Regions from separate parts of the Bradyrhizobium sp. UFLA05-109 genome, predicted to be linked through region 3. Evidence: riboswitches for the same ligand, from Rfam matches in the RefSeq annotation. Region 3 holds a riboswitch; each other region holds the start of a gene.

Region 1 (5,871 bases), on a different contig from region 3:
GACTGACCCGATTTAGGTCAGGCGGCGCGTACATGGCAGAAAATCCCGCATAGATGCCGCGAGTTGCCGAGCCTTGGGCATCAGACTGCCAGAGCTGCCGATCCGCGGCAATGTAATAGACGCTATTGCCGTTAGCTCTCGGTTGAGCCGGGTGCTGCAAGTCCGTGAAGCTGCTATTGTTGAAGCCGGCACCAGCCCGCAACCAAGTCTCGGGCGAGCCTGGAGCAGCCTTGTTCTTGTAACCTGTTTCGTCGAGAAAAAGAACGCCCGCGTTGGTCGTAGTCCAGTTCAAGCCGGTCGGATTTTCAGCGATCTGCGTAGATTGACCGTCTGGACTGAGTGAACGCTGTATTGAGGCTTTATTGTAGAAGCGGTCATCAAAATTGTACTTCAGATTGAGAGCTGGTGTCGGCGCCGCATTGTTGCTCATGCCTGCTTGGTACAAGATATTCGATGATGCTCCAAACACATTGACTGCTGCGTTTCCTCCGACCACCGTGCCGACGAACTCATTTATATTTCTGAGATAACCGATTTTGAGTTCGAGCTTCCCGTCAAAAGCCGTCTGATAGTAAGCTATCGTATTGATCCCGACTCTATCTGGCCCACCCGGCTTCCATGTCCAATATTGCTGCTGGGCTCCTACGATGATCTGACCATCGGGAATCCCAAAGCGGCTGAGATCGTAAGTCACGATCATGAAGTTCAGGGTGTGAAATGTCGGATTCTGACCGATATATAGCTGATCGCGGATGGTGCTTCTGGCTGCATTCGGCAGTTGATTGACCACGAAGGTATTGACTGTGCCGCCGACATAGCCGATCCCGACCTCTGCCAGCGCAGATCTAACGCCGCCGTAATCCTGATCTATCGTATCGGCCGGGCCGGGAATATTGAGCCACATACCTTTTTCGCGGAGGTTCGCGAACTTTGCGTACGGGTCAATCTTCTTCTGAGTTCTAGTCTTCGCAAGAAGAGCTGCACCGTCGGATTTTGCCGGAAGTGAATTCGCATTTTGAGCGAGCGCCGCGCTACTGGTGATACGCCCGGCTCGTTGGGCCCGGTCGCTTCGAGATTTGATAGCCGCAAGGTCTTTCTTTTGAATTCTCCTCGGAGCAATCTTACTCGAACGGTCGTTTTGGGTGCCAGGCTCGTTGGCAGCTTGTGCCGACACCGCTCCCCCAACGGGACTCAGCGCCAGGGACAGTGCAACAGCAATCCATCGCTGCGCGTTAGCTTCATGAAGCGTCGTCTTCAGCGCGTGAGCCGCGAGACAAAGCAACTGACGAACCCGAAGCCCCGACACCTTTGGCGCCTGCGCGCTCGACGAGCGCATAAGACAGTTTGCTATCCGCTTCCACGAAACGAGCGAGATCGCAGTCGGAGTAGACCCCATAGCTGCAGATGACGAGACAGCAGATTCATCAGGCCCGTTGCTGCGGCCAGGTCCATATTGCATCCCGACTTCCTAACGTGAGAGGCACCACTTTCGTAGACGCACGATTGCCATGTGCCCGACAGCTGCATCAATTGCCAGGGTTGGTAGGTGACCGGGTGCAAGGCGCTGCTTATCGATTCGCGCGCTCAATTTCCAACGAATGGCGATCAATTGGATAACTCGCCTCTCCGGGGCATTCCGCGACGAGAGGTGGAGTAAACGCCATTTCGGGATGTTGGCTCGTTTAGAGACCCTGAGACCCGCAAAGCGCGCTCTTGGCGTCGTCGCCACGAAGTCGTCGGATCGTCCGCTGCGCTGATGGCGTGCTTCGCAAAGACATTGGGTCGACTAGCTCGGACCCCTTTCAGAGAGACAAGCCGGTTCTGCTGACGCGCAACAGATTCGTCGATAGACGACACACCTTCAATCTACTGAATAGCGCTGGATTGGACGGCATTCGAACTCGCCCAAGATGAACGAAACGTGCTGACTCTGGTTAAGAAGGCACGGCCGGGCCTCGGCAAGTGTCGAGGCCAATGCGTTGAGAAAGCCGATCGAGAGACCAGAGAAACAGAAGTGGATGGGGAAACCAGAGTGAGGCCATTCTTTCGAAAGAAGCGCGCCCTTGTGCTGACACAACCAAACCCACGTTCCGCCTCTTGCGGTTCATTCGTTCGCAGTTCTACGCAGCTCCATCAACCCGAGGCGGCCTCTCCGGGAATCCCTGCCACTTTTAAGTTAGAGAGCAGGCACGATGGACTTCGACGACATCGATGAATGCGATGGCGGACCGAGCTGCCGAATGATAGGAATGGGTGACAAAGGCAGTGTCTGCGTCGGCCGGGACGCGGTCAAGTCCGTGAATGGCTAGGCGACCTTCGCGGCCGGCTCTTTTGCTGCCTTGATGCGCGTTACGCTGCTCTGACCATCGATGCTGACAGGTACCTCGCCCGCGACGGTGGCGCGACGAACGACCCGATGCTGATCGCCGTAATCGTTCACCGCGTAGTGTTGTGTGGCGCGATTGTCCCACATCGCTACATCGCCTTCCTTCCAGCTCCAGCGCACGGTGTTTTCGAGCGCAGTGATATGAGACTGAAACAGGTCAAACAGCTTCTGGCCATCGTATTTCGGGATGCCAACAAAACGTTGCACGAGGGCGCCGAGCAGCAGCGTGCGTTCGCCGGTCTCGGGGTGGACGCGCACGACTGGATGCTCCGTCTGATAAATCGTTTTGGTGAAGACTTCGTCCAAGTGTTTCTTGTCGAGCTCACTGGCGCGGGGCAGTATTGCGTAGTCGAAGGCATTGCTGTGAACGGCCCAGAGCTTGTCCGCAAGCCGTTGCAGCGGCGGCGCCAGGTCGAGGTAGGCGGTGACGGTGTTTGACCAGACTGTATCCCCACCGAATGGTGGCATCACAACGCCTCGCAGCACCGCGATTTTAGGGTAGCCATCGACGAAGGTGCCGTCGGTGTGCCACAGGTCGGCCCTGCTGCCGGCGCGGACCGAATCAAGCTCGATGATCGACGCCGTCCCCTTAATGGCACCGAGCGTCGGATGACATGCCGGACTTCCGAAACGAAGAGCAAAGCGCTCCTGCTCGGCGTCGTCGAGATGACCCTGGTCGCGAAAGAAGATCACCTTGTTCTCGAGCAGAAGCTCGTTAATTGCGGCGATCGTTTGGTCCGGCAAATCGCCCGACAGCTTGATGTTTCGGATTTCTGCTCCGATGCGCGCTCCGCGTTTGACGATGTCGGCGCGGGGAATGACATTGTCCGACAAGTCCGTTGCATTCATAGCGGCACTCTCCAAATTCGCAGTTTTTGTTCGCCAGACCAGCTGTTCAGCTGTGTTAGGAGCTCTTGAACGCCAAATCGCTGGATAGTGAGATCCGTCAAACTCCGCGTGACGGCATCGAGCCACCCTCTTGCTCTCTCTTTACGGGGTCTGCGACAGGTGAGGTGTGGCCGACGTGACGGTCATTCATCCATGATTGACTGATCTGCCAGGTCGATCAATTGCTAATATTGGTAGTTGACCGGAGCACAAAGCTTTACGCTCCGCAGGACGATCGCTGCAGAACGTTGCCGCCCAGTGCCGATCGAACAAGAAACTCATGGTGTTGCAGGGCATGAGAGGCCGTTATACCCGGCAGAAAAGGTGGTCCTCCTCCGAGGTTGACGTACCGCCTCGCTTGCAGATAAATCGGAGGCGTCGAGGTTCTCCAGGTCTCGCTCGATCTGGAGCTAAGAGGGAAGCCGGTGCGCTCACGATCCACTCAGGATTGAGGTAATGCCGGCGCTGCCCCCGCAACTGTAAGCGGCGAGTTTGCATCCATACGTGTCACTGAAGCAGATGCTTCGGGAAGGCCGGATGCAGGCGATGACCCGCGAGCCAGGAGACCTGCCCTGACAACATAATCGTCCACGGGCGGGGTGTCCGGTGGTACGCCAAGCAGCAGGCGCTTTCGCGGCCCTCCTGCCCGCGTCCGCCATGGCCTTTGCCCCCACCATGATGGGGTTAAAGCTATGTCTATTCTCTCACTTCCTCTCGCAACTCTCGGCATGCCACGTATCGGTCCACGCCGCGAACTCAAGTTGGCACTGGAAGGCTACTGGGCCGGCAAGATCAGCAGCCGGCAGCTTCTTGAAGCTGCGGCCGGTCTTCGTGTCGCCAACTGGGCGCGTCAGCACTCGCTTGGCGTCAGCGTTATCCCGTCGAATGACTTTTCACTCTATGATCACGTTCTCGATACGAGCGCCATGGTAGGAGCCATTCCCGAAGCATATGGCTGGGAGGGAGGTCCCGTCTCACTGACGACGTATTTCGCCATGGCGCGCGGCTCTCAAGGCGGGGAGCATGAAGCAAGTGGCAGTCACACCCATGACGCTGGCGGGGCCGCCGCGCAGGAGATGACCAAGTGGTTCGATACCAACTACCATTACATGGTGCCAGAATTCCATAAAGATCAGACCTTCAAGCTCTCCTCACGAAAACCGATCGAAGAGTATGAGGAGGCAAAAGCCCTTGGCTATCAAACGCGTCCAGTTCTGATAGGACCGGTCACTTTCCTGAAGCTCGGCAAGAGCGCTGATCTGGCGTTTGATCCGATTTCGCTGCTCGATGATCTCGTGCCAGTCTATGTCGAGGTCCTCAAGGAACTGGCAAAACGTGGAGCCGATTGGGTCCAGCTTGACGAGCCGTGCCTGGTGCTTGATCTCAACGAGACCACGCGGAATGCGCTTCAGCGGGCGTACGGGTGTCTCGCCAAGGAGGTACCTGGCATCAAGATCATGCTTGCCACCTATTTCGGGGCGATCGGCGATAATCTGACGACCGCTCTAGGGTTGCCTGTGGCTGGACTGCACGTCGATCTTATCCGAGCGCCCCAACAATTGAGCCAGATTGAATGCGGTGCCCGCGCGGACCTCGTGGTCTCGCTCGGCCTGATCGATGGCCGCAACGTGTGGCGTTCCGACCTGTCGGCACTCATCGAGCGGCTCAAGCCCGGCCTTGCAAAGTTCGGCAAGCATCGCGTGCAGCTAGCGCCCTCCTGCTCGCTATTGCATGTCCCAATCGATCTTGAGCTCGAGACCGCTCTCGATCCGGACGTAAAGAGCTGGCTTGCCTTCTCGGTACAGAAGATCAGCGAGCTTGCAGTCCTCGCGAAGGCGCTCGCAGGCGACACGAGCGTCGCAGCCGCGCTGACCGCATCCGATCTTGCGGCGACCTCGCGCGAGACCTCCCCGAAAATCCACGACGCGATCGTTGCACGGCGAATGGAGGCGATCGACGAGGCCATGCGCCGCCGCACCAGCGCCTTTGCCGGCCGCGCCGATGTCCAGCGCAAGCGCTTTGGTCTGCCGCCCTTTCCAACGACGACGATCGGCTCGTTCCCGCAAACCGCAGACGTTCGCAACGCGCGCGCTGCTCGTGCCAAGGGCACACTGACCGACGCGCAATACGAGCAATTCCTCGAGGAGGAGACGGCCCGCACGGTACGGTGGCAGGAAGACATCGGTCTCGACGTGCTCGTGCACGGCGAGTTCGAGCGCAACGACATGGTGCAGTATTTCGGCGAGCAGCTCTCCGGCTTCGTGTTCACTCAACACGGCTGGGTGCAGTCCTACGGCTCGCGCTACGTTCGTCCGCCAGTTCTGTTCGGCGATGTCTCGCGACCGAAGCCGATGACTGTCAAATGGTGGAGCTACGCGCAATCACTGACCAAGAAACCGATGAAGGCAATGCTCACCGGACCGGTGGCGATCCTGAATTGGTCTTTCGTCCGCGATGACCTACCGCGCAGCGAGACCTGCCGCCAGATTGCGCTTGCGATCCGTGACGAGGTCGGCGACCTCGAAAAGGCCGGCGCAAGCATGATCCAGATTGACGAGGCGGCACTACGCGAGGGCTTGCCGCTGCGCCGATCGGAT
Region 2 (5,871 bases), on a different contig from region 3:
CGGACGATGCCGGATAATCATCATTCGCACTGAGCGGCGTTGGAACGCCACATCCAGCCGCAAGGCGCTCGATCAATCCTGAGAAATCGCGAGCACTCAAGAACGGCTGTTGCTCGTCCGGTTTCGAATCTCCTGCCCTGACCAGGATCTGCCTGTCGAGACCGACGCGATCGCGGCGATAGAAGCTGCCGTTGAAGGCGAACCACTCGAGCTCGCGGGCCGATGGTGAGATCGGCGGCCAGTTCACCGCCGCAAGCGCGGACCAGTCGGGCGCGGCAGAGGCGATATTCGCTTCGGCCTGTATCAACTGCCCGCGCGAGAACAAGCGCCCGTGGTCCATGGACAGCCAGCCGCTGAAGATCCAGGTCAGAAGGAAGGTCGTCGCAAGCAATCCAATGACGTGATGCAGAGCATGCCAGCCACGATAGGGTGACAACTTTCGGCCTTCGCGAAGCCTAACCCGTGCAATCCCGAGCGCAGCGCCAAGCACGGCTGCGATCAATGCGAGCAGCGAGAGGCTCCAGACCACCCCGTCCCACAGCGACCAGTTGCGCCTCAGCACAGTCGGATAGATCCAGTGCACGACGCTGCCAACGAGATTCCACCCGCGCTCGCGCCGCGTCGTATCCAGGACGATCTCGCCCGTGACCGACGACACGTAAAGCTCCGTCCCATCAGCGTCGTCGAGTGCCACGCGGAACAGCGGCCGATGCCGATCGAAGCCGTTCGGCACGCTCCATTGATCATGGTCGGCAAGCGCGACGACCGACGCGCGGGCAACATCGAGCCCGCGCCGTCGCGCATGACCGGTCGCGATGGCAAGTGCAACGTCCGGTGATGTCACAGCTGCGTCGGTGCCAGCTGTTGCGCGGATCGCCCGCGACAGCGACGGAGTCGCGATAACATAGACGGGACCGTCGCTCCGCTGGATCAGCCGGACATGCGCGGCGTCGGACAGCCCGCTCGCCCTCACGGCGTCTGACGGACCAATCACCTCGCCTGCTTGTGCCAGTGGCGCGAGACCTTCGAAACGTTCCGCTTCGCCGAGCGAGGGAAACGGAACGAAGTGCATCACGATTCCGCTTGCGAACCACATCGCAAACAGCAGGCAGAACGCAATGCCGAGCCAGCGGTGCAGCAGGATCGTCGCGCCCATCATACGATCATCACCTTACCACTTGAACGCAGCGGAGATCTCATAGGTGCGCGGCGCTCCCAGCAGGACCTGATCGAGGTAGAACGGATCGCCCCAGATCGCATAGCGTTTGTCGGTGATGTTGCGCACGCGGAACGTCAGGCGCGTCTGCTCGACGGCGGAGAATACCGATTTCGGGATGTCTACGAAAGCGTAGACGTCCGCGACCGTGTAGGCGTTCAGCGTCACGGTGTTCGCATCCGTGTTGTAGCGATCGCCGACGTGACGTCCGACCACGCCGAGCTCCACCGGCCATGGCGTGAAGAAGCGATAGGATGCGCCGGCATTGGCGACGATGCGCGGCACGTTGGGCGGCGTATTGCCGGAGAAAGAGCCACCGGCGAAATTGTAGTCGGCATAGCGCGCATCGACATAGGCGATATTGCCCCACAGCCGCACGGCGTCCGTCACGCGCACGGCACCGGCGAGCTCCACACCCTTTGACTCCTGCTGTCCGGCGATATTGAGCTGCATGCCGCCAGCGGCTGCGTAGACGTTCTTGCGCAGGATGTCGTAGGCCGAGAACGACCACTCCGCCCTGTTGTCCCAGAACAGATGCTTGACGCCGGTCTCGTAGGTGCGCGACGTCGTCAGGTCGAGCGGCTGGGTAGGCGCGAGCAGGAAGATGTTGTTGGCCGAGACATCGGCGCCGGTCGCGTACTGGCTGAAGAAGGTCAGGCCGGGCACGGCTTCCCAGGTGTAGCCGATGCGACCGGTCACCGGCGCCCAGTCTTTCGAGAACGGGAAGCCCGCCTTCTCAAGACCGCTGACGTTGGTCGAATTGCGATCGAGCCCGATATGCTCTACGCGCAGGCCGCCGATCAGCGCGAAGCTTCGCGTGATCTTCAGCCGGTCCTCGAACGACAGCGCCTCGTTGTCGATCCGCGCCGTCTGTTGCTGCGTCGTGAGCAGGCCATAATAACCACGCGCGGGATCCACCAGCGTGACGGTATCATCGGGGAAGTTGGCTGCACCCGGCCTGACAAAATCGAGATAGCTTGACGACAGAGTCGTGACGAGGCGGTTGTCAAAGCCTGCGATATTCGCATCCCAGGTCAGGTCGGTGATGTTGCCGACGAGGCGCTGGCTGTGTGCGACATAGAAGCGCTCCCGGTCCACCAAATTCGTCGTGGAATTGAACGCCTCGACTTCATTGTTGAACCAGCTGCGCTCGGCGCCATAGGCATAGGCCTGACTCTTCAAGGTCAGGTCGGGCGCCAGCTTCAGCTCGAAACCGCCACGCAGCCACACCTCCTGCGCGACGTTGCGATTATCGAGAACGTTATAGTTGGTGTTGAAGGTGCGATCATCGATCGTGACCGCACCGAGATTCGTGCCGTTGAAGTTGGAGACATAATTGCCGGAGACGATACCCGACGTCGCATGCGAGCCGCTATAGGCCACCGGCACCAGCGGCGCACCCCAATAGGCCTTGCCGCGATCTTCCCGGTACTCGATTGCGCCCCAGACTTTGAGACTGTCCGAGATGCGATAGTTGAGCTGGCCGGAGACGTCGAGCGTCTTGGTATTGGTGTCGTCGGCAAAGCCGTTGAGCGAGGAACGGCTGATGTCGAAGCGGTAGTCCAATCCCTGGACATTGGTGCTACCGCCCGAGCCATAATGCGTGCGGAACGAGTTCAGCGAGTCATATGAAAAGTCCGCCTCATTCTGGACCGGTCCGGTGTGCGGCTGCTTGGTCACGAAATTGATCGCGCCGCCGCTGGCGCCCTCGCCCGACATCAGCGAGGCCGGCCCCTTCAGAAATTCCACGGCTTCGAGATTGGCAGTGTCCGCGATCCGCGAGGTCATGTTCTGCGGGCCGATCTTGATGCCGTTGTAGAGGATATTGATCTGGCTGTTGGTGAAGCCGCGCATCGAGAAGGCCGAGGGCTCTGCCGGATTGTCGCCTGAGGTGACGCCGACGGCGCCCTGCGCGACCTCGGACACGGTGCGATAGCCCTGCTCCCGCATGGTCTCGGCCGAGATCACCTCGACGGTCGCGGGCGTCTCGCGTACGGTCAGGCCGAGGCGCGAGGCGCTTTCGGCCACGGCATTGGTGTTGAGCGGTGTCTGCGCGGCTGCAGCCGGCACGACGGGCTTGGGAGCTGTCGATGCGGTCGCCGACCTGCGCGCGGCCGCGCGCCGTGCGCTCTGCGCCTCCCGGCCGGCCGGCTTGACCTGCTTGCGGGATTGTGCGGGCGACACCTCGACCGGCGGCAGGGGTTCGCGGGCCTGCTGCGCCAGCGCAGCAGGCATATCGACGGCAGCAAACGATGTGAGGGCGGCGGAGGCGAGCAGGAAGGCGCGCGGTCGTACAATACGGGTAGGAGACACAGTTCGAGAAACCTCGGTATGACGTCAGTGGCACGTCACAGCGAACCAAGTCTCAACCTTCAGGGCGTTTCTCGCCCCCGGCTAAGCCAAATGTCTGTACTCCCCGACCGACATCTTCGCGTGTGACCACGGCTGACGGCAGGTCTCCTGGCTCGCGGGTCGTGACCTCTTCGCCGCCTTCCCGGGACCGAGAGCCCAGTGGCTTGTGACGAAGGATTCTCCGCTTACAGTTGCGGGGGCAGCTGCGGCTTTGGGGAAATCCCCGCACCGCATTCCCTTTTCATCCCCGGATGGGGAAACCGTCGCGCGCATCTATGATTAAGAGCGAGAGAGAGTCAATGTGCAGGCTGCGGCGTTCTCGCCGTAACGGTGCAAACGTCTTTGGAGATGCTGAATGGAAGGGGACACCTTCCTCTGGTTGGTCCGGCATGCGGTCGTCGACGGCGTCGCGGGGACGATCCACGCCATGGATGCGCCGGCCGATCTCAGCGACCCGGGCCGCCTCGACGCGCTACGACGGTGTCTGCCGCAGGGGGCCGCGAGCTACGCGAGCCCGGCCCGACGGACCGTCGACACGGCGCACGCCCTCGCGCTCGATCCGATCCTCATGTCCGAATTCAGCGAGCAGGATTTTGGCGAATGGACCGGGCGACGTCATGATGATCTCGCCGCCGCGGGCGGCGACGCCTATCCAAAATTCTGGGCCGATCCGGCCGGCTCAAGGCCTCCGGGCGGTGAAAGCTTCGAAGACCAGATCGCCAGAACCCGCGAAGGACTTCACCGTATCGAAAGAGGATCAGCGATTCTGGTCGTCCATTCCGGCACCGTCCGCGCTGCGCTGTGCATCGCCCTCGATCTCGCACCGCAGGCATCCCTGCGGTTTGGGATCGATCCGCTCTCGCTCACTCGCATCGACCGCCTGTCGAACGGCTGGCGAGTCGTCTCCGTCAATCAAACTATCGCTTGAAGCCGTAAAGCGCGATGAGATTGGGAGGAATCGTCATCGCGCTTTAGGTTGTTGTTTGAGCATGATCTCCGCGCAAACGCGTTCCGCGTTTGTCGCGAGGGAAAACCGCTACGCACTTTTCCGGATCATGCCCTATGCAGGACGATCCGGAACGTTGGCCTGCGCGAACGTCGCCATGCCATTGTGCAGGGCGCAGGCGAGCCGCACCAGCGGCAGTGCGATCGCCGCGCCCGATCCCTCGCCGAGCCGGAGATCGAGGCTGACCAGCGGCTGAACGTTGAGCGCACGAAGTACCAGGCGATGCCCCTGCTCCGCCGACTGGTGCGACGGCAGCAGGAACGGCTGGCATGACGGATTGAGGCGCGCGGCTGCCAGCGCGGCAACCGACACGATGAATCCGTCGATCAAGATCGGAATACGCCGCTGCGCTGCCGCGATGATCGCGCCGCAGATCGCCGCGATTTCGAGGCCGCCGACCGTACGGAGGACCTCCTCCGCAGATGCACCTGCCTTCGTCAAGCCATGCCGCGCAAGTGCAGTGTCGATTACGCGCGCCTTGCGAGCCCGGCCCGCGGCATCAACGCCGGTGCCGCTGCCTGCGATTTCATCGGCACCCACGCCAAGCAGGCTCGCCGCGATCGCTGCCGAAGCCGTGGTGTTGCCAATGCCCATTTCGCCGAGGATCAGAAGGTCGGGTTGTCCTTCCGCCGCGCGCACCACCGCGCGCTGCCCGCATTCGAACGCAAAGACCAGCTCCACTGGCTCGATCGCAGCTTCCGCACTGAAGTCGCGGGTGCCACAGCGCGGCTTGTCGGTGATGATGCCCGGCACTGGCGATGGCGCCAGCGTGCCCGCGTCCACGACCTCAAGACTTGAGCCCAGTTCACGCGCCAGCACCGAGATCGCCGCACCGCCAGCGGCGAAGTTCGACATCATCGCGATCGTGACTTCCTGCGGATAGGCGGAGACGCCCTGGGCGACGATGCCGTGATCGCCAGCAAAGACGATGATTGGCGCGCGCGCGGCGCGCGGCTGATCCGTCTCCTGCAGGCCCGCAAGGTCGATTGCGACCTGCTCGAGCCGGCCGAGTGCACCGGCCGGCTTGGTCAGTTGCGCCTGCCGCGCGATCGCCGCCTCGCGGTGCGCGGTAGAGATGCCCGGGCATTTCTCGTAGACCCAATCGGGGAGCATGTCGTTGCCTCCGTTCACGCGACCGCGATCGCGTCACGCTCTGCGTTTGAGAATGTAGCTGTCCATGATCCAGCCGTGCCGTTCGCGCGCCTCTTGGCGTACCGCGACGATGCGCGCGCCTATCTCGGCCAATGCACCCGACATGACGACCTGATCGGGCATTCCGAGATAGGCGCCCCACCAT
Region 3 (5,871 bases):
CCAGGCATATTGGGTGAACACGAAGCCAGACAGCTGCTCGCCGAAATACTGCACCATGTCGTTGCGCTCGAACTCGCCATGGACCAGCACGTCGAGCCCGATCTCCTCTTGCCACCGTACGGTACGGGCCGTCTCCTCCTTGAGGAACTGCTCATACTGCGCGTCGGTCAGCTTGCCCTTGGCATGGGCCGCGCGGGCGTTGCGAACGTCGGTGGTTTGCGGGAACGAGCCGATCGTCGTCGTCGGGAAGGCTGGCAGGTCGAAACGCTTGCGCTGGATTTCCGCGCGATGTGCGAAGACGCTGGTGCGACGGCGCATGGCATCGTCGATCGCGGCCATACGCTTGGCAACCGCAGCATCATGGATTTTCGGGGAGGTCTGGCGGGCCTTCGCGGCCTTGTCTGAGACGGTGAGGGCGTCTGCCACGCTCGCGTCGCCCGCCAGTGCCCTCGCCAGCGTGGAGAGCTCGGCGATCTTCTGCACGGAGAAGGCCAGCCAGCTCTTCACGTCCGGATCGAGACCGGTCTCGAGTTCGAGATCGATCGGCGTATGCAGCAGTGAGCATGAGGGCGCGATCTGCACGCGATCATTGCCGAGCTTGCCGATGGCAGGCTTGTACCGCTCGACCAGTGCTGACAGGTTGGAGCGCCAGACGTTGCGGCCGTCGATGACGCCGAGCGAAATCACGAGATCGGCGCGGGCAGCGGATTCTATCTGGCTCAGCTGCTGTGGAGCGCGGACGAGATCGACGTGCAGGCCGGCGACCGGGAGCGACAGGGCGGTCGCGAGGTTGTCGCCGATCGCGCCGAAATAGGTGGCGAGCATGATCTTGATGCCGGGCACGTCCTTGGCGAAGCGCGCATAGGCGCGCTGAAGCGCGTTCCGCTCGGTGCCACTGAGGTCGAGCACCAGGCAGGGTTCATCGATCTGGACCCATTCGGCGCCACGCTTCGCCAACTCCTGGAGAACCTCGACATAGACTGGCAGCAGGCCATCGAGCAGCGAGACCGGATCGAAGGCTGCATCGTGGCTCTTGCCGAGCTTCAGGAAGGTGACCGGGCCAACCAATACCGGGCGCGTCTGATAGCCGAGCGACTTTGCCTCGTCATATTCCTCGATCGCCTTACGCGAGGAGAGCTTGAAAGTCTGACCCTTGTGAAACTCCGGAACCATGTAGTGATAGTTGGTGTCAAACCACTTGGTCATTTCCTGTGCTGTCGCGCCATGGCCATGATGGGCGTGACCGCAACTCGCGTCGTGTGTGTCGCCCTGTGATCCGCGTGCCATCGCGAAATAGGTCTTGAGCGAGACCAGGCCGCCCTTCCAGTCGTAGGCATCGGGGATTGCCCCGACCATGACGCTGGTGTCGAGCACCTGGTCGTAGAGCGAGAAATCGTTCGAGGGGATGATGGTTGCGCCGAGCGATTTCTGGCGTGCCCAATTGGCAGCGCGCAGGCCGGCTGCGGTTTCGAGAAGCTGTTGCTCGCTGATCTTGCCGGCCCAGAAGCCTTCGAGCGCGAGCTTGAGTTCGCGGCGTGGCCCGATGCGGGGCGTGCCGAGTGTTGCGACTGGAAGTGAAAGAGAAGTCATAGCTTTAACCCCATTGTGGTGGGGGCAAAAGGCCATGGCGGACGCTGGCAGGAGTGCCGCGATTGCGGCAGCTGCTTGGCGTACCACCGGGACACCCCGCCCGTGGACGATTATGCTGTCGGGGCAGGTCTCCTGGCTCGCGGGTCGTCGCCTGCATCCGGGCCTTCCCGAGGCTTTCGCCTCAGTGACACGATTGGATACGGGCTCGCCGCTTACAGTTGCGGGGGCAGCGCCGGCATTGCATCAGTCCAAATAGACTGAAAGCGCACCGGCTTCCCTCTTAGCTCCGGGTCAAGCGGGACCCGGAGAACCTCGACAGCTTCGATTATCTGCAAGAGAGGGGGCGCGTCAACCTCTCTCCGCTCACGTACACTGTGGCATGCCGGACGGAACGATCGTGCAAGCCCTTTTTAGGTAAGCCCTGTAATGACCGGAAAGCCCGGCCTCGCGAGGCCGGGCTTTTTGCATGCCTTGACCTTCGTCGGGATGGAAATCGGTACCGGGTTGTTCCATGCTCGCCGCAAACGCCTCGTCAAGAAGGCGCGCGCAGTCACCACCATCAGGGTAGGAAATCATGAAAAGAAGAGACTTCATCAAAGTCACCGGACTTGGCGCCGCAGGCGCCGCCACTCTCGCTGCTCCCGCTATCGCGCAATCGATGCCGGAGATCAAATGGCGCATGCCGACGAGTTGGCCGAAATCGCTCGATACGCTCTATGGCGGCGCCGAGATGATGTGCAAGATGGTCGCGGAGGCGACCGACAACAAATTCCAGATCCAGATCTTCGCCGCCGGCGAGATCGTGCCGGGCCTGCAAGTGCTCGACGCCGTGCAGAACGCGACCTGCGAGATCGGCCACACCGCGTCCTACTATTACTTCGGCAAGGACCCGACCTTCACCTTCGGCTCGTCGGTGCCGTTCGGCCCCAACATGCGCATCAACCAGGCCTGGTACATGCTGGGCGGCGGCCGTGAAGTGCTCAACGAGTTCTACAAGAGCTACAACGTGATCTCGCTGCTTGCGGGCAATACCGGCTGCCAGATGGGCGGCTGGTTCAGGAGAGAGGTCAACACGCTCGGCGACCTCGAGGGCATGAAATTCCGCATCGGCGGTTTTGCCGGCCGCGTGCTCCAGAAGCTCGGCGTGGTGCCGCAGCAGCTTGCCGGCGGCGATATCTATCCGGCGCTGGAGAAGGGGACCATCGACGCCGCCGAATGGGTCGGTCCCTACGACGACGAGAAGCTCGGCATCTACAAGATCGCGCCGCACTACTACTATCCGGGCTGGTGGGAAGGCGGTCCGATGCTGCTCGCCTTCGTCAACCTCGACAAATGGAATGCGCTGCCGAAGTACTATCAGAGCGTTCTGGAGCAGGCCGGCCACTACGCCAACAACTACATGATGTCGCGCTACGACCAGGCCAATCCGATGGCGCTGCGCAAGCTGCTTGCGAACGGCGCCAAGCTGCACGCCTTCCCGCCGCCGATCATGGACGCCTGCTTCAAGGCGGCGAAGGAGCTGCATGCCGAGGTCAGCGCGACCAATCCCAATTTCAAGAAGGTGTACGAGTCCCTGACCAAGTTCTCGAACGACGGCTACGCCTGGTTCCAGGTCGCCGAAGTCGGCTACGACATCTTCATGGCGCGTCGCTCGCAAGGCTGATCACGCCCACGGTTGCGGCTCGATCATTCGTCAAGCAGCGAAAACCGGTCTCGCAAGGCGAGGCCGGGTTTTTGCATTGGGAGGGCACTGCCTGACGCCCGTCGCGGCGCGGCTCCAATCGTCAGAACTGTAGGATGGTCGAGCGAAGCGAAACCCATCATCAGGCATTGACGCGATATGCGATTCAGCACGATGATGGACTGGTCAGGGCCTTTCCTGCGGTAATGTCTTCAGCGCGTATCGTCGGCAGACATGTCGAACTCTCTGTGTGCTTAGCGGCTTATTGCCAAGGGCAGCGCGTCGATGAAACGTTGGATTCCGAGGATCGCCAAGGCCGGCTTGCTTGCAGTGACCATCCTGGTGGTTCTGGCAGGTTCGGGACTTGGATTTCGCGCTTATCGCCAGAACATCAGCGCACGTGTCCTCGCGATTCAATCTCCAAACGGAATCCAGGAGGGAATGTACGTCAAGATCGGCGGCATCGATCAATGGATTCAGATACGCGGCGAAGATCGCGGCAACCCTGTTATCCTCTTTGTTCACGGTGGCCCAGGTGCATCGACCATTCCGATCTCGTCGAGCTGGCAGCCGTGGGAAAAATATTTCACGGTCGTTCAATGGGACCAGCGTGGCGCCGGACGTACCTTACGAATGACCGGCGAATCGATTGCGCCGACCATGACCTTGGCGCAAATGACGCAGGACGGCGTCGAAGTGGCGGAGTATCTTCGAGCGCATCTTCATAAGGACAGGATTGTCTTGATCGGGCATTCATGGGGCTCGTTTCTCGGCATCCATATTGTCAAGCAACGCCCGGACCTGTTTTATGCGTTTGTTGGCACCGGGCAAGTCGTCGGCAAGCAAACCTTCGAAAAGCAGTTCGAACTCACCGTTACTCATCTAAAGGCACTCGCGCAGGCCGCAAACAATGGAGTGGCGTTGGCGGAGCTAGCATCTATTTCCCCGTCCCCAGGTTGGGATCCAAGCAAGCACGCCATCATGCAAAAGTGGGAAAAACTGCTCCCCCTTCCTTCGATCGAAGCATTCCAGCTCGTCAGCCCGATCCCGCCGCCTTTCATGCCGGATTTTTCGCTGCTCGATTGGTACTATTGGCGAAGAGGAATTTCGTTTTCAGCGACGCAACTGCGCGGGAGGAACGGGCCAATGCTTCGGAGCGACCTGTGGTCTCTAGGCACTGATTTTTCGATTCCACTGTTCTTTTTCGAAGGTACAGAAGACTTCAATACGCCGGTTGAGCCTGTCTACTCATACTTTCAACGAATGAAGGCGCCACAAAAGGAATTCGTGCTGTTCGAGGGCGCCGACCATTTTATTCCGTTGGATCGTCCCGATGAGTTTCTAACGCAATTGATAAAGCACATTCGACCGCTAGTTGGACTGTCGGATGGGTAGAGCGCAGCGAAACCCATCATCCCTCCCGAAGTGATCAAGGGCACTGCTACCATCGTCGTCCAGGGCCCACCGTTAGGCGATGGATTTGAGTGATGGGGCTAGGAGTGTCTCACCGAATGTTCGACATACCAGTGATGTCCTAGTCGAGAAGACTTTGAACAATCCGTACGCTGGTACCTGCGATCGCAACAGAAGTTTTAGCTTGCCTACGGGAACATCCGTGCGCAGGATAATCGCGCAGTCTCGCCGTGCCCGGTCGGCGAATCTTGGCGTGGCCGCCTGAAGCGTTCGGGTTGTGTGCCAAGATGACCGATCTGCAGCACTGGCTGGAAGAGATTGGACTGGCTCAATATTTCGAGCTGTTTGCCAGGAATGACGTTGATTGGGAAATCCTGCCGGATCTGACCGAAAGCGAGTTGGAAAAACTCGGCGTTTCTCTGGGGCACCGGAAAAGGCTCATCAAGGCACTACAGGCTCGTTGCGAGACGTTGCAGGTCTCCAACCGACCTGTTGATCCCAGGTCGACGCCGGCGGCAGCCCAGAGTGCCGAGAGGCGCCACCTCACTGTGCTCTTTTGTGATCTCGTAGGTTCGACTTCGTTGTCTGGGCAGCTCGATCCCGAGGAGACGCGTAAGATCCTTTTTGACTTCCAGCGCTGTTGTGGTGACGCCATTCGTCGCTATGACGGGCATATAGCACGTCTTATGGGCGACGGAGTTCTCGCCTATTTCGGCTTTCCATCGGCCCACGAGGATGATGCCGAACGTGCGGTGAAGGCGGCTTTGGAGATCGTTCAGTCAGTTCCAGCCGTAGCCATACCGATCGCCGGAAAGCTCGAGGTCCGGATCGGTATTGCAAGTGGCCTCGTGGTTGTCGGTGATCTGATCGGGGAGGGGCCTTCGCGCGAATTCGCGCTCGTCGGCGATGCGCCAAACCTGGCGTCGCGCTTGCAAGCCTTGGCCGAGCCCAGCCAGATATTGATCGCTCCGCGCACTCGGCTCCTGCTCGGCGGGCTGTTTGAATTTGCCGACCTTGGTGATCACAATTTTAAGGGATTTGAGCGACCGGTTCGTGTGTGGCGGGTCGTCGCGTCAGGTTCGCTATCGAGTCGCTTTGAGGCGCGCACTTCATCGCATTTGACGCCCCTGATCGGTCGGCAGGATGAAGTGCGCCTGTTGCACAAGCAGTACAGCAAGGCGAAGCAG

Evidence for each region. A riboswitch is a leader RNA that binds a small molecule or an ion and turns the genes downstream of it on or off. The one in region 3 is predicted to bind cobalamin.
Region 1: it holds a riboswitch for cobalamin, as region 3 does, so the genes downstream of both, metE (5-methyltetrahydropteroyltriglutamate--homocysteine S-methyltransferase) here and metE (5-methyltetrahydropteroyltriglutamate--homocysteine S-methyltransferase) in region 3, are expected to answer to the same signal.
Region 2: it holds a riboswitch for cobalamin, as region 3 does, so the genes downstream of both, Q3C01_RS40660 (TonB-dependent receptor) here and metE (5-methyltetrahydropteroyltriglutamate--homocysteine S-methyltransferase) in region 3, are expected to answer to the same signal.

The regions. Positions count from the first base shown of each region.
Region 1 covers NZ_JBBIAR010000019.1:74,545-80,415, forward strand. The annotation lists gene Q3C01_RS16095 (carbohydrate porin) at 1-1,336, opposite strand, end outside; gene Q3C01_RS16100 (TauD/TfdA dioxygenase family protein) at 2,306-3,235, opposite strand; cobalamin riboswitch at 3,639-3,863, shown strand; gene metE (5-methyltetrahydropteroyltriglutamate--homocysteine S-methyltransferase) at 3,967-5,871, shown strand, end outside.
Region 2 covers NZ_JBBIAR010000094.1:15,402-21,272, forward strand. The annotation lists gene Q3C01_RS40655 (PepSY domain-containing protein) at 1-1,159, opposite strand, end outside; gene Q3C01_RS40660 (TonB-dependent receptor) at 1,172-3,529, opposite strand; cobalamin riboswitch at 3,650-3,848, opposite strand; gene Q3C01_RS40665 (histidine phosphatase family protein) at 3,924-4,496, shown strand; gene cobT (nicotinate-nucleotide--dimethylbenzimidazole phosphoribosyltransferase) at 4,629-5,687, opposite strand; gene cobF (precorrin-6A synthase (deacetylating)) at 5,721-5,871, opposite strand, start outside.
Region 3 covers NZ_JBBIAR010000070.1:34,489-40,359, forward strand. The annotation lists gene metE (5-methyltetrahydropteroyltriglutamate--homocysteine S-methyltransferase) at 1-1,590, opposite strand, end outside; cobalamin riboswitch at 1,696-1,920, opposite strand; gene Q3C01_RS36200 (hypothetical protein) at 1,954-2,184, opposite strand; gene Q3C01_RS36205 (TRAP transporter substrate-binding protein) at 2,165-3,253, shown strand; gene Q3C01_RS36210 (alpha/beta fold hydrolase) at 3,557-4,666, shown strand; gene Q3C01_RS36215 (AAA family ATPase) at 4,972-5,871, shown strand, end outside.